2 regions of the Pseudoalteromonas sp. PS1M3 genome follow, and region 2 is predicted to be linked to the other one. Evidence: predicted binding sites of a transcription regulator. Region 2 holds the regulator's gene; the other holds the start of a gene.
The links. Region 2 encodes sigma-54, which starts transcription at its own class of promoters, with help from an activator protein. Its sites were predicted from a motif close to GTTGGCACGNNNNTNGNNT; they were not measured.
Positions count from the first base shown of each region.

Region 1: PS1M3_RS03890 (CsbD family protein) is a predicted target of sigma-54. The motif match lies at 3,061-3,079, and genes of this name have one in related genera.

Region 1 is NZ_AP022624.1:836,580-844,823, forward strand. It holds gene PS1M3_RS03880 ((2Fe-2S)-binding protein) at 1-491, shown strand, start outside; gene PS1M3_RS03885 (xanthine dehydrogenase family protein molybdopterin-binding subunit) at 488-2,749, shown strand; gene PS1M3_RS03890 (CsbD family protein) at 2,816-3,013, opposite strand; gene PS1M3_RS03895 (DUF5666 domain-containing protein) at 3,366-5,126, shown strand; gene PS1M3_RS03900 (LuxR C-terminal-related transcriptional regulator) at 5,186-5,677, shown strand; gene hrpB (ATP-dependent helicase HrpB) at 5,855-8,244, shown strand, end outside.
Region 2 is NZ_AP022624.1:537,475-545,718, reverse strand. It holds gene lptA (lipopolysaccharide transport periplasmic protein LptA) at 1-494, shown strand, start outside; gene lptB (LPS export ABC transporter ATP-binding protein) at 491-1,216, shown strand; gene PS1M3_RS02530 (RNA polymerase factor sigma-54) at 1,286-2,785, shown strand; gene hpf (ribosome hibernation promoting factor) at 2,812-3,099, shown strand; gene ptsN (PTS IIA-like nitrogen regulatory protein PtsN) at 3,104-3,556, shown strand; gene rapZ (RNase adapter RapZ) at 3,576-4,421, shown strand; gene PS1M3_RS02510 (HPr family phosphocarrier protein) at 4,465-4,737, shown strand; gene mgtE (magnesium transporter) at 4,846-6,204, shown strand; gene PS1M3_RS02500 (YgiQ family radical SAM protein) at 6,274-8,244, opposite strand, start outside.

The DNA.
Region 1 (8,244 bases), 300 kb from region 2:
CGCTAACCGTTAATGGTAATAAACATGAGTTTACAGGCGATCCGTCAACGCCGGTGCTTTGGTATCTTCGAGATGAATTAAATTTAACCGGGCCTAAATTTGGCTGTGGTATGGCGCAATGTGGTGCATGTACCATACATATTGATGGCGTAGCGCAGCGCTCGTGCATATTACCGGTATCGGCTGTGGCAGGGCGTGCTATTACCTCTATTGAAGGGCTAAGCGAGCAGGGCGACCACCCCGTACAAAAAGCCTGGGTTGAGCATAAAGTGCCGCAGTGTGGGTTTTGTCAGTGCGGGCAAATAATGCAAGCGGCAAGCTTATTAGCCGCTAACCCCAACCCCACTGATGATGAAATAGTGAGTAATATGTCGGGCAATATTTGCCGTTGTGGCACGTATCCGCGTATTCATAAAGCAATTAAGTCGGCGGCTAAAACCATTGCGGGCGTTGAATATTTTGACCCTAATGAACAAGGGGAACAAGTATGAAAAACGACAATACGTACTTTGACCTAAACCGTCGCCAATTTTTAAAAACCAGCGCAATAGGCGCATTAGTATTAGGCACTTATTTTGTAGGCAGTGCACCAAAAGCGTTTGCAGGCGTGTTAGAGCAGCCCTCTGAGCAAGCAAAACGTGCTAACTTATTTATAGCACTGCGCCCCGATGGCATGGTTGAAATAACCTGTCACCGCTCTGAAATGGGCCAACAAATTCGTACCGCTATTGCCCAAATTGTGGCAGACGAAATGGAAGCCTCGTGGGACAAAGTAGTGGTTATTCAAGGTAAGGGCGACCCTAAATATGGGGATCAAAATACCGATGGTTCGCGCAGTATTCGCTACAACATGCAGCGCCTGCGCGAAATGGGCGCAAGCGTACGCTACATGATGCAGCATGCAGCTGCTAAATATTGGAAAGTTGAGCCACACACCTGTACAGCTAATCAGCACGTGGTTACCCACAGCTCGGGTAAAACGCTGGCTTATAAAGATTTAATTGACTTAGCACTTGGCGTTACCCCGCCAGAGCCTGACAAGTTAACAATTAAAACACGTAAAGAATGGCGCTATATAAATACCGGTATGGCGCACATAGATTTAACCGATTTAGTAACCGGTAAAGCCACATTTGCTGCCGACGTACGCGAGCCAAAAGCGCTGGTGGCTATGATTGAGCGCCCGCCGGTAGTAGGTGGTGTGATTAAATCGTTTGATGCCAGCGCCGCTAAAGCAATTAATGGCGTAGTTGATATTATTGAAATGCCTGTACCAAAAGGCGCGCCGCAATTTCAGCCAAAAGGCGGCATTGCTATTGTTGCTAAAAATACCTGGGCTGCATGGCAGGCGCGTAAAGCACTAAAAATAGTGTGGGTTGATGGTAAAAACGGCGATTATAATTCAGAAAACTTTAAAAAGTCGTTATTACAAACAGTAAGTGAGCCGCAAGCGCATGTGCGCGAAAAAGGCGATACCATGGGCGTGTTGGCTAAATCGAGCAATAAGCTTGTAGCCGACTATTACGCGCCGCACTTAACTCAAGCACCCATGGAGCCACCTTGCGCCACGGCAATGTACAATAAAGACAGTGTAGATATTTGGGCTGCAACGCAAAACCCGCAAGCCGATATGAAAACTGTGGCTGCATTACTGGGTATGGACGAGAGTAAAATTAACGTGCATGTCACCATGTTAGGTGGCGGATTTGGGCGTAAATCAAAACCTGATTTTTCAGCAGAGGCCGCCTACATTTCAATGAAAACTGGAAAACCTATTCGCGTTCAGTGGACGCGAGAGGATGATATTCAGCACAGTTTTTATCATGCGGTATCGGCTCAACATATTGAAGCTTCACTCAATGAAAAAGGTAATATTGAGGCTTACTTACATCGCACGGCGTTTTCGCCAATTATGTCTACCTTTCAAGAGGGAGCATCTGCACCTGGTGGCTTTGAGCTAGACCTAGGTTTTACTGATAATCCAATTTTAGCACCCAATATGAAACTGGAACGAGGTGAAGCACCAGCAAAAGCCCGAATAGGCTGGATGCGCTCGGTCACAAATATTTTTCATGCGTTTGCCGTGCAGTCATTTATAAATGAGGCTGCCCACAAGGCGGGTAAAGACTCAAAAGATTATTTATTGGAAACCATTGGGCCAGCGCGTACTATCGATTTTGCAAACCAGAACGCAAACTATAATAACTACGGTGGCGATAAAGCGGTTTATCCACTTGAAACAAGCCGTTTGCGTCATGTTATTGAAAAAGCAGCGAGTATGGCAAATTGGGGGAGAACACTTCCAAAAGGGCGCGGCTTAGGTATTGCTGCGCACCGCAGCTTTTTAACCTATGTGGCTACTGTGGTTGAGGTAGAGGTATCGGACGCTGGTGATTTAAACGTGATTAAATCGTGGGTGGCTATTGATGCGGGTACGGTAGTAAACACCGATACCGTTAAAAACCAAACGCAAGGTGGTTCTATTTACGGTATTACCACTGCTATTAGCGACGGTATTACCTTTGATAAAGGTCGCGTACAGCAAAGTAATTTTCATGATTACCGCGTACCGCGTATGAGCGATTCACCTTTAGAGGTAGAAGTAGAAATAATACAAAGCGATGCCCCACCTGCAGGTGTAGGCGAGCCCGCAACACCTGTTTATGCACCCGCATTGTGTAACGCTATTTTTGCCGCTTGTGGTAAGCGCATTAGGCAACTGCCTATAGGTAACCAATTAAAAGTGTAAATAGCGTACTTTTTAGCCATTAAACAAAAAAAACCGCCAAATGGCGGTTTTTTTAGAAGTTAGCGATTAGTGAGTTTTTTCAAACTCATCAACTTCACGCTCTGCTTCTTCTTTAGATTTACCATACTGCTGCTGGATTTTACCCACTAGCTCTGTACGGCTACCTTCAATTTTGTCTAAATCGTCGTCAGTAAGATCGCCCCATTTTTGTTGCGCCTTACCTTTAAGTTCGTTCCAATTACCTTTCATACGATCGCTGTTCATAAGTTTATCCTTACTTTAGGTTAGTGAATTGACTGTCAGTTATAAAGTAGCAAGCCTTGTACCAAGAGATAATAATGAATTTATTGTTCTTATTATTAGTTGGTTATATTTTTATGTTAGGTGGTATTGTTTTTGGTGTTGAGTTTTTATTAAAAATTATACATAGCAGTATGTAATTATTTCTTAATTTTACTATTAAATATTTTATCTGATTTTATTTTTAAAAACATAATGTTAGGAGGGGTAGGTATAATTACCTATTTACTAATGGCTTATATAGGTCAATAGTTCTAATTGAAGTATCTATGCAGTATGTATAAAGTATATACAATTAACCTCTAGGATTATTAGTATGAAAAAAATGAATAAACATATATTCACCACTTTTAGTGCGCTTACCATATTAACCGCGTGTGGTGGTTCTGAGCAAAAAGAGCAGCCAATACTTGATGCTGTTAATTCATCGCTTGAGTCTGTTTCACCTAAGCTTGTTGTAACCCAAGGTGTGATCACGGGCTTTGGCAGTATTTATGTTGATGGTGTTAAGTACAATACAGACACAAGTAACATAATGAAAAATGGTTTAAGCACTCAATTAAGCGCGCTTAGTGTTGGTATGAAAATTAGTTTTTCAGCACAAGAAAATGATTCAGGCGAATGGATTGCCCAAGATGTTGAATACGATACCGAAATTGAAGGCACTATACAAAGTATTGACCGCAGCACAGGCCAACTACTGATAGCTAATACGGTTGTCTATTATAACGACCTAACTCACTTTATTGATACGTCAGAGGCGCTCATTAGTGTGGGTCAAAGGGTTGAAATAAGTGGTTACCCGCAAGCAGATGGTACTTTTTTAGCGTCGTACATTGAGGCCGATACGGATGTAAATAATGACGATCATGAATACACGGCAGGCATTGTGTCGAATTTAGATGAAGCCGCATTACAGTTTACTATTAACAATGTAGTGATTGACTACAGCTCAGCCGTACTTGATGGCTTATTGACAAACGATACCTACGTAAAAGTAGAGGGTAATTTACTTGGCGATGTTATGGTGGCAACAGAGGTTGATGCCAGAACAGTTGAAGAGTCATTAGATGTTGATGACGATAGCGTACTACGATACGAAATCGAGGGGTTAATTACGCAAATCAGCGCAACGTCTATGGGAGTTAATGGTCAAGTGTTTGACTTTGCTGATAATATTGACGTTGAAGGCACATTACTTAATGATTTAACCGTGGGTATGTTTGTTGAGGTTTACATTAATAACAATCAAGTCACTTCGGTTGAACTAAAACGCCCAGACTACTCGTCAGACGGAAAAGTAAAAGGCATTATTGAAGATATAGATTCTGTTAATAAAACGATTACTGTTAATGGTGTGGTATATGCAATTAACGAATTTAGCCGATTTGAAGACGATGACGAGCAATACTTTAATTTTGATTCTTTAAATATTAACGATTACGTTGAGATAGCTTATTTGAACACGTCGCCGCTTTTAAGTGTTTTAAAAATAGAAAAAGAAGATCAAGACGAATATAACCAAGAATGGGAAATGAAAGGGCAGGTAACTGCTATTTTAAGCAATTCAATCACAGTTAACGGCGCTGAAATACAGCTAGATGCCAATGCAAAATACATTATTAATGATGTATTGGTTTCGTTAGAAACATTTTTAGCACAGCTTGTTGTGGGTGATCGTGTTGAAATTGAAGGTCAATACGATGCAAATAATGTGTTTGTACTTGGTAAAGTTGAACTTGAGAATGATGACGGTGATGACGGTGATGACGGTGATGACGGTGATGACGGTGATGACGGTGATGACGGTGATGACGGTGATGACGGCGACAATGGCGACCATATCGGTGGCTATGTTGAATTTGAAGGAACAGTCACTGAGCTTTTAACTGCAAACAGCTTTATGATTAATGGCTATGAAGTACGACTCTCTGCAAATGCAGAATTAGAGCTTAATGACCGAGATGTAAATTTAACAACCTTTATGGCGGCATTAACTGTTGGCAGTATTATCGAAATTGAAGGTCAATGGGTCGGTAATCAATACATACTTGCCTCTGAGGCTGAGCTAGAGTAATTAGATGTACTATAATAACTAAGCCACATTATTGTGGCTTTTTTAATGGCTGGGTGAAAATGCATAAAGACAAACTGATTTCTTTTACATTAATTTTAATCGTTATTTTTAAATTGATTGATTTATCAATAGATATTTTAAGCAATGTGGAACCTGTGCATATTTGGCAAGAGATCATGTTAATTGTGTTATCGCTAGCCTTGTTCGTTTATTTGATGATTGATATTCACAGGCGTACTACCAATGAAAAGTTAAATTTGGCACAGTTAACGGTTTCGAAAGAAAATATTAGGCTGCTTAATCAGCAATTAGAAAATTCAAAAGTCGTATTTTTTAATGAAATTAAAATGCAGTTCCAAAAGTGGGGATTAACGGCGACTGAAAAAGAAATTGCACTATTGTTGATAAAAGGATTATCAACATCAGAAATTGCTAGCATTAGAAAAAAGTCAGAAAAAACTATAAGTAATCAATCATCTGCTATTTATAAAAAAGCAGACGTATCTGGGAGACATGAGCTGGCAGCCCTCTTTTTTGAGATGTTACTTTAAGAGATTTTAAAATTAGTAAGCTAAAATTTTCATTCATTGAGAGAGTCGATGAAAGTTAGTTACTATTTAATTTGATAGTGCTTTACGCCTATAGTCATCAAATACTAATAATATGAATCGCCGTCGCACGATTATTTTTTGCTACAATGCCTGCAAAGCAATTTTGGGTAAATAGCAGTGCTGCCGGTTCAAAACATATATCAACAACTCGTAACTACATTACAAAGCAATCCTATAACGTTATTACAAGCACCGCCTGGTGCAGGTAAATCAACATGGTTGCCGCTACAGCTTATGCGCGACAGCCATTTTAAACGTATTGTAATGCTGGAGCCGCGCCGCTTAGCAGCACGTAATATTGCCAATTACTTAGCACAGTGCCAAAACGAAAAAGTGGGCCAGAGTGTTGGTTTGCGAGTACGCGGCGAGAGTAAAGTAAGCAGTAATACGCGCCTTGAAATAGTCACCGAGGGCATGCTTACCCGCATGCTACAAAACGACCCTGAATTAAGCGACATTGATTTACTGATATTTGATGAGTTTCATGAACGCTCAATTGCAGCCGATACCTCCCTGGCCTTTGCTTTAGAGACCCAAAGTGCACTGCGTGACGATTTAACCATACTACTTATGTCGGCCACCCTTGATACCGAGCGCTATAAACAATTTTTTGATTGCCCAGTTATACAATCAAGCGGGCGAAGCTACCCCATAGACGAAGTATATATACCCATAAAAGATGAAAGTCGATGGTTAGATGCTATTCCCTCTTTAATAAAACAAGCACTAAAAGAGCAAAGCGGCAGTGCGCTGGTGTTTTTGCCTGGGCAATTTGAAATATTACGCGTACAACAGGCCCTTAATGATTTGCCAAGTAATTGCCTAGTTGTCACGTTATTTGGCGAGCAAGATAAAGACAATCAGCAAGCGGCGATTGCTCCTGCGCCTGAGGGTATGCGCAAAATAGTGCTTACCACCAATGTAGCCGAAACCAGCTTAACCATTGAAGGCATTCGCATTGTTATTGATAGCGGTAAACGCCGCGCAGCGAGCTATAACTTAAGAACAGGTGTAACAGAGCTTACAACACAAAGTATATCGCGCTCCTCTGCCGTGCAGCGTGCAGGGCGTGCAGGGCGAATAGAACCCGGTGTTGTTTACAGGCTTGGCTCAAAGCAAACCTTTGAGCGACGTAATAGTCACGATAGCCCCGAAATACTCACCTCAGACATAAGCCAACTTATGCTTGAAGCAAAACAGTGGGGCGCAAATATTAGCGAACTCACCTTGCTTGATACGCCAACAGCGCAGCAATGCACACAAGCAATGAGCTTACTAACTATGCTTGAAGCCATCGACGGCAAAGGCAAGCTAACCAAGTTGGGCAGCAACATGCTGGGTTTTGGGGCGGATATTCGCTTAGCGCATATGCTTTTAAAAGCGCAGGCGCTTGAGATAGAACTCCCTGGTATTTACCGTTTAGCACTTTATTTAGTGGCGCTGCTTGAGAGCCGAATAAACACCGCCAACGAGCTAAGCTTGGCGCTACATAGCCAACAGCAAAGGCCACACCCAGTATTTAAACAGCAGTTAAAATACTGGCAAAGCCGTTTAAAAGTAACCGACAGTAACAGTGAGCTAAACACCGAGTATTTAGGTTTGCTGGTGGCATTAGCTTACCCCGATCGCATTGCAAAAAAACGCGGTAATGGCTACTTACTTGCCAATGGTGCGGGCGCTGATTTAAACACCGATTACTGGCATAACGATGACTACCTTGCTATTGCAAGCATGGGCGGCCATAAAGGCACGCGTATTTTTGCAGCCACCGCACTTAGCCCATTTGAGCTAAAAGATTACTTACCGCATTTGTTTACTACGCTTGCCCGCTGTGAGTTTGATGAAAAAACCGCGCGCTTTATCCATCAAGACGAAGTAAAGCTCGGCGCCATTACGCTTACAAGCCAACCAAGTAAGCAAAAGCTTGATAAAACCGAGCGCGCCAAAGCGTGGCTTAATTTATTTACTAAACACGGCTTTGCATTATTTAATGAACAACCCGATGCGCAGCAATTATTAATACGCATGAGTTTAGCTAGTCAGTTTATGCCAGATACGTTCCCGGCAATAAGCGAGCAGCAACTTATCGAAACAGCTGATGATTGGTTAGGCGTATATTTACAGGATATAAAAACGCTGGAGCAGCTTAAAAAGTTTAACTACTTTGAAGCACTGCAAAATTGTTTTGACTGGACACAGCAAACAGCCCTAAAAACGCTGTTACCGCTTAGGTTAACGGTACCGAGTGGCTCAAATATAAAAATTAATTACCAGCTAGATGGCCCCGCAAAACTTAGCGTGCGCATGCAAGAAGTGTATGGCTTAACAAGTACGCCAATGCTTGCAAATGGCAAGCTGCCACTGCTTATGGAATTACTCTCACCAGGTAAGCGTTCTTTACAACTTACGCAAGATCTTGCGCACTTTTGGGCTAGTAGTTATCGCGATGTACAAAAAGAAATGAAAGGACGTTACCCCAAGCATTTTTGGCCCGACGATCCAGCCAA
Region 2 (8,244 bases):
TACTTGCATTAGGTACTAATGCCGCTGAACCAACAGCGCCAATTTCTGCAAATCAAATTTCGATTAGTGCGGATAAACAAGAGGGTCAACTAAAAGAAAACGTAGGTATCTTCGAAAAAAATGTTGAAATTATTCATGGCGACAGAAAAATTACCGCAGACCGCCTTGAGGTTCACAAGCGCGATGAGCTAGGCGACAACAAGCAATTGTTAATTGCCACAGGTACGCCTGCATATTTTGAAGAAAAACAAGCCGACGGCACAATAATGAGCGCCAGCGCTAATGAAGTTAGGTACGATGTTTCAACGCGTTTTTTAACATTAATTGGAGATGCAGAGATATCTCAAGCTGGGCAAAAAATGAATGCTAAAAGCATTACCTACGATATAGAACAGCAGCTTATTAGCGCCGAAAAAGATGAAAGCTCAACTGACCGTGTACACACTATCTTAGTGCCTGTGGAGCCTAAAAAAAATGACAAAGGCCAACCATGAGCACATTAAAAGCAGAGCTACTAGCCAAAAGCTACAAAGGCCGTGAAGTTGTAAAAAATGTGGGCTTAGAAGTTAAAGCTGGCAGTATTGTAGGCTTGCTTGGGCCAAACGGCGCAGGTAAAACAACAACCTTTTACATGATTGTAGGCTTAGTCCCTAGCGACAAAGGCAAAATATCTATCGATGATAACGATATTACGCTTTTACCTATGCACAGTCGTGCTAGATTAGGCATTGGCTACTTACCACAAGAGTCGTCTATATTTAGAAAATTAACAGTGTATCAAAACTTAATGGCTATTTTAGAAACTCGAAAGGAGCTCACTAAACAAGCCAGAGAAGATACATTGAATAATCTATTAGATGAATTTAGCATTCAACACATTCGCGACAGCAAAGGCATGGCATTATCGGGCGGAGAACGTCGCCGAGTGGAGATTGCACGTGCTTTAGCCGCAGATCCAAAGTTTATTTTGTTAGACGAACCATTTGCCGGTGTTGACCCTATCTCAGTATTAGATATTAAAAAAATTATTGAACACCTGAAAAACCGTGGGATTGGCGTATTAATAACAGACCACAATGTAAGAGAAACCCTTGATGTTTGCGAAAAAGCCTACATTGTTTCTCATGGGGAACTGATTGCTTCTGGTACCCCTGAACACGTATTAAATGATAAAACTGTACGCGATGTATATTTAGGCGAGCAATTTAGGCTGTAACATTTACGCCTTATTTATAAGCATCTGCTAGTATTAATTATAACAACTTAAAAGGATTGTTAGAGATACATGAGGCAATCACTACAGCTGCGCATGGGCCAGCAACTTACAATGACACCTCAGTTGCAACAAGCTATTCGCTTGCTGCAATTAAGCACATTGGATCTTCAGCAAGAAATACAAGAAGCGCTCGACAGCAACCCATTACTTGAGGTTGAGGAGCAAGACTATGCCGATGATCTTGCGGGCAAAAATGAGCAAAAAGCGGATAACGATGAAGTTACAGTAACCGTATCTGCAGATGAAGCCCCTAGCGAGTATGAACAAGACAGTGGTGAAGCGCTTGCTAAAGATACCGTAAGTGACGACATGGCAATGGACGTTAGCTGGGATGAGTACATGAGTGCAGCCCCTGCATCTTCTTCAGGACCAATGCCTGAAGATGAGTCTATATATCAGGGCGCATCAACTGAAACGCTTCACGAATACTTAATGTGGCAATTACAATTAACGCCATTTAGCCCTACAGATGAAGCCATTGCTATTGCTATTGTAGAAGCAGTGGATGATTCAGGCATACTGACACTCAGTTGCGAAGAGATTTTAGAGAGCTTTAATCAAGATAACGACGATGACGTTGAGGTTGAACTTGACGAAATAGAAGCGGTTTTAAAGCGCATTCAGCTATTTGACCCAGTGGGTATTGCGGCACGTAGCTTACAAGAGTGCTTGTGTATTCAGTTAAATCAATTTGATAAAGGCACGCCTTTTATTGATGAAACAAAAATGATTTTAACCGAGCACATTGATTTGTTAGCTGCTCGTGACTACCGTACATTAATGAAAAAAACGAAGCTCAAAGAAGATGAGCTTAAAGAAGTAATGACACTTATTCATACGCTCAACCCTAAGCCTGCAGACACAATAGTACGAGAAGAGTCTGAGTATGTAATACCTGATGTGTCAGTTAAAAAAATTAAAGGCCGCTGGATTGTAGAGTTAAACCCAGACAGCATGCCAAAAATTCGTGTAAACAGCCAATATGCAGCGATGTCGCGTACAGTTAAATCAAGCGGCGACAGTCAATTTATTCGCTCACATTTACAAGAAGCTAAATGGTTTATAAAAAGCTTAGAAAGTAGAAATGATACACTTTTAAAAGTAACTAACTGTATTGTTAAACAACAACAGGGCTTTTTTGAACACGGGCCAGAAGCCATGAAACCGATGGTTTTAAATGATGTTGCCGAAATGGTAGAAATGCACGAATCAACAATTTCGCGCGTAACTACGCAAAAGTATATGCACACACCGCGTGGAATATTTGAGCTTAAATACTTTTTCTCAAGCCACGTAAGTACCGAAAATGGTGGAGAATGTTCATCTACGGCAATACGTGCACTTATTAAAAAATTAATCGCAGCAGAAAACTCAGCAAAACCATTGAGTGATAGCAAAATTGCGGATATATTGGCTGAGCAAGGAATTAAAGTAGCGAGACGTACAATCGCAAAATATCGCGAATCTCTTGCTATTCCACCGTCAAATCAGCGAAAGAGCCTGATCTAAGACGCTAAACAAAGAGGGTAATGCTTATGCAACTAAATTTAACTGGTCGTCATGTAGAACTAACTGATTCATTAAGAGACTATATAAATACCAAATTTGCGAAGCTAGAAAGGCACTCTGATCATATTAATAATGTTCATGTCATTCTTGATATAGAAAAATTAAATCAAAAAGCAGAAGCAACTATTCATGTAAGTGGTGCTGAATTATTCGCATCCACTGAACATCAAGATATGTATGCAGCTATTGATTCATTGATTGACAAGCTTGACCGTCAAGTAATTAAACACAAAGAGAAGCTTGCTCGACACTAATATGATGAAATTAAGTTCACTTATATGCCAGGACTGCAGTAAAGCTGCGGTCCTTTTTAATAGTAAAAAAAGAATTTTAGAGTTTATTAGCGAGCTGGCTCACGATAAATTACCGTATTTATCTCAACAGGATATTTTGGGCGCTTTATTAACCCGCGAAAAGCTAGGCAGCACAGGGATAGGAAGAGGTATTGCTATTCCACATGGCCGAATGAGCGGCGCACAAGAACCTTTAGCATTGGTGTTAGTAAGTGAAACACCGATTAATTTTGATGCTATAGACAACCGCCCTGTTGATATTTTTGTTGCACTCATCGTACCTGAAGGCGATAACCAACAGCATTTAAAGACGCTAGCAACGATAGCTGATAAACTAAAAAATAAAGAATTTTGTAAGCAGCTTCGCTGTGCTAAATCGGATGCTGAGTTGTATCAAATTATTGTTGACCAATCGTAACAAATTTAAAGGGTGATTAATGGAGTTGATTATCATAAGTGGCCGTTCTGGTTCTGGTAAGTCGGTTGCTTTACGCGTTGTTGAAGATCTAGGTTATTATTGCGTAGATAACATTCCAGTAAATTTATTACCTTCTTTGGTAAGAAGCGTTTCTGATAACTACGATAAAATTGCCGTTAGTATAGATGTGCGAAATTTACCAAAAGAGCAAGATGAATTTAATCACATCATCGAATACTTACCGGGTTTTACAAAACCAACGCTGTTCTACTTAGACAGTGAAGATCAAACCCTTATTAAACGCTTTTCTGAAACCAGACGCTTACACCCTTTATCAATAGATTCACTTCCGCTTGATTTAGCCATAAAAAAAGAAAAAGAACTTCTCGATGTGCTAATTACGCGCGCCGATTACATGATCGATACCAGTGAGCTAAGCGTTCATCAACTTGCTGAATCAATTCGCGAAAAAATATTAGGTAAAAAAGACAAGCAGCTAATTGTTACATTTGAATCTTTTGGTTTTAAACATGGCATTCCTAAAGAAGCAGATTACGTATTTGATGCGCGTTTTTTACCTAACCCGCATTGGGAGCCTGAACTAAAACCACTTAATGGCCTAGACCAACCAGTAAAAGATTATTTGGCTAGCCACAGCATAGTTCAAAAATTTACATGGCAAATACAAACCTTTGTACAAACTTGGCTACCACACCTAGAGCGAAATAACAGAAGCTATTTAACTATTGCGATTGGCTGTACTGGCGGGCAACATCGCTCTGTATATTTAGCGCAAACAATTGGCGAAAGCTTTGCAGTTACGCATCCCAATGTAAAAATACGTCACCGAGAACAAGAAAAGTAATTTTACAAAACTAATAACCTGTTCAGCTTTGATAGAGTAATGTATGCGTATAGAAGACACTTTTTTAATACAAAATAAATTAGGACTGCATGCCAGAGCCGCAACTGTATTAGCCCAACTCGCTGTAAAATTTGATGCTTCAATCACCTTATTTCAAGATGATAAAGAAGCTGCTGGTGATAGTGTATTAGCACTGATGCTACTTGAAAGTAGCCAAGGTAAAGAAGTTAAAGTGGTATGTGAAGGGCCTGATGCAGAGCAAGCTTTAAATGCCATTGGAGAACTTATTTCGCAACGATTTAACGAACAAGAGTAACGTTAATTTTTAACATTTAAATAAAATAACTATAATCAAAATAACTGGCTGCTAGGTCGTACTCCCCCACCCACTAGGTAACAGTTACAGTATAAATAAAGGACGCCAATGCCCGAAGCTTTTGAACAAGACTACCCACTACAACAACTAAAACAAGTGACCAAGTCACTTAATAGTGGTCAGTTTGTTCAAGTTAGGCGCATGCTCGCAAAAACAGCGCCATGTGATACTGCGTTATTATTAGAATCATCTCCACACAAAATTCGTCGCTTGCTATGGCAGTTAGTTGATCCTGATGTTCAAGGTGATGTACTCGAAGAATTATCAGAAGACGTGCGCCTGGGTATTATTGCCCAAATGGAGCCTGAGCACATTGCTGCTGCCACTGAAGACATGGGTCACGATGACCTAGGTGAAGTATTACGTAGTTTGCCTGACACCGTTTACCAAGACGTTGTTAGCGCCATGGACACCCAAGATAGAGAGCGCGCAACACAAGCGCTATCTTATCAAGAGCGTTCTGCTGGTGCACTCATGAACACCGATACGGTAACTATTCGCCCAGATGTGACCATTGATGTCGTACTACGTTACATTCGACTTCGCGGAGAGTTACCTGAAGGCACTGATGACCTGTATGTGGTTGATAAACATAACTGCTTTATTGGTGCTTTATCGCTGAGTACATTGCTAACTAATCCACCAGAAAAAATTGTTCGCGATTTAATGGATGAAGAATGTGAGTCAATTCCAATTTCAATGGATGAAAGTGAAGTCGCACAACTGTTTGAGCGCCATAATTGGATCTCGGCCCCAGTTGTTGATGACAACGATCAGCTACTTGGTCGTGTCACGATCGATGATATTGTTGACGTAATTCGTGAAGACGCCGAACATAGTTTACTGAGTTTGGCGGGCCTTGATGATGAAGAAGATACCTTTGCTCCTGTCTTAAAAAGCTCTAAAAAACGCTCAGTATGGTTAGGAGTTAACTTATTAACTGCGCTTGCGGCCGCCTTTGTAGCCAGTTTTTTTGAAAGCACACTCGATATTTTACCCATATTAGCAGTGCTTAATGGCATTGTTCCTTCTATGGGCGGTGTTGCTGGCAGTCAATCACTCACACTTGTTATTCGTGGTATAGCTGTTGGTCATATAAATCAAACCAACCAACGCTTTTTAATGATGAAAGAACTCGCTATTGGAGCACTCAATGGCATTTTGTGGTCATTGTTGATAGCGGGTGTCATTGCACTTTGGCAGTGGGATTTTATGCTCGGCGGCGTACTCGCTTTTGCCATGTTTATGAACTTAGTTGTGGCTGGGGTTGCTGGTGCAAGTATTCCAATTTTACTTAAAAAAATGAATATAGACCCTGCACTTGCAGGCAGTGTAGTGCTAACAACAGTGACAGATATTGTGGGTATTTTTGCCTTTTTAGGCACCGCCACTTGGCTGTTAATATAAATTTAAAAGCTGTTATAAAAAAACGCGCAGTTAATTTATAGCTGCGCGTTTTTATTGTCTCGGTAATAACTATCTGGCTTTGTGCCTATTTCCACCCACTTTAGGTTTTGTATTAGCCTTTTTAAATTGGCTAAATCCCGTATGACGTGTAAGCGCTGGGCGAGCCCCTTTACGGCCTTTATTAACGGTTTTACCCGCTTTTTCATCGCGGCCTTCTTCTGGCACTAAACAGTTTGGCCCTTTGCCAATTAAGTTGGCTTTACCCATTTTGCGAAGTGCTTCACGTATCATTGGCCAGCCCGATGCATCATGGTAGCGCAAAATAGCTTTGTGTAATCTGCGCTGGCGTGCTCCTTTTGGCACTGGCACTACTTCACTATTATTCTTGATATTACGCAGTGAGTTCATCTCTGTATGGTAAATAGTGGTCGCATTGGCCATTGGGGATGGATAAAAGTTTTGCACTTGATCCAACTTAAAGTCGTTAGACTTAAGCCATAAAGCCATGTTTACCATATCTTCGTCTTTAGTTCCTGGGTGCGCAGAAATAAAATACGGAATTAAATACTGCTTTTTACCCGCTTCTTTCGAGTACTTATCAAATAATTCTTTAAATTGATCGTAAGCACCCATGCCTGGCTTCATCATTTTTGATAATGGACCGTCTTCAGTATGCTCTGGCGCTATTTTTAGATACCCGCCCACATGATGTGTCACCAGCTCTTTAACATAGCGAGGATCGCGTACAGCAAGGTCATAGCGAACGCCCGAAGCGATAAGAACTTTTTTAATGCCTTTTACATCACGTGCTTTTTTGTATAAGTCGATTGTAGGCGTGTGATCCGTGTCCATATGCTTACAAATATCAGGGTATACGCACGATAAGCGTCGGCAGGTACTTTCTGCTTTTTTGCTTGTACAACGTAATTTGTACATGTTGGCCGTTGGCCCACCTAAATCGGAAATAACGCCAGTAAAACCGGGCACTTTATCTCTGATCTGTTCAATTTCTTCAATAATGGACTCTTGCGATCGGCTTTGAATAATACGCCCTTCGTGCTCTGTAATCGAACAGAATGAACACCCACCAAAACAGCCACGCATAATATTCACCGACGTTTTTATCATGTCGTAAGCAGGTATTTTAGCGTCGCCATAACGTGGATGAGGAATTCGTTGATAAGGTAATCCAAATACCGCATCCATTTCATGTGTTTCTAAAGGATAAGCCGGTGGATTCACCCAAATAGAGCGATCGCCATGACGCTGGAACAAAGCTCTTGCACAACCAGGGTTAGTTTCTTGGTGTAATATCCTTGAGGCATGCGCGTATAAAGGTTTGTTAACACTTACTTGCTCGTACGCTGGAAGTTTAACATACGTTTTTTCCCATGGCTTAGGACGCGCTGGCTGCACGGTAATAGGCTTTGCAGCTTCTGCTTTTAAATCAATACCTGCTTGTTTAAACTCAGACTTGCTACAGCCAACATCATCGGCTCCGTAAGGGTTTGGAATGGGGTCTATTTTACCTATTTTATCAATAGCTGTTGAATCACTCCCCCGCCAGCCCGGCAAAGGTTCTTTACGAATCACAGCGGTACCACGAATGTCTTGAATCGTATCCATCGTTTCACCACCGGCAATACGGTGGGCAACTTCTACTAATGGGCGCTCAGCATTTCCGTAAATCAATATATCGGCTTTTGAGTCAAACAAAATGCTACGGCGCACTTTTTCTTGCCAATAATCATAATGGGCTATCCTGCGAAGGCTGGCCTCAATACCGCCAATAACAATAGGAATACCTTTGTATGCTTCACGACACTTCTGAGAGTAAATCATCACCGCTCGATCCGGGCGTTTACCACCTACGTTGTCTGGTGTATAAGCATCATCGTGGCGCATACGCTTTTCAGCTGTGTAACGGTTAATCATTGAGTCCATGTTACCAGCAGTTACACCAAAAAATAGGTTTGGCCTGCCAAGCTCCATAAATGCGTCTTTTGTATCCCATTTGGGCTGAGCAATAATACCTACTCT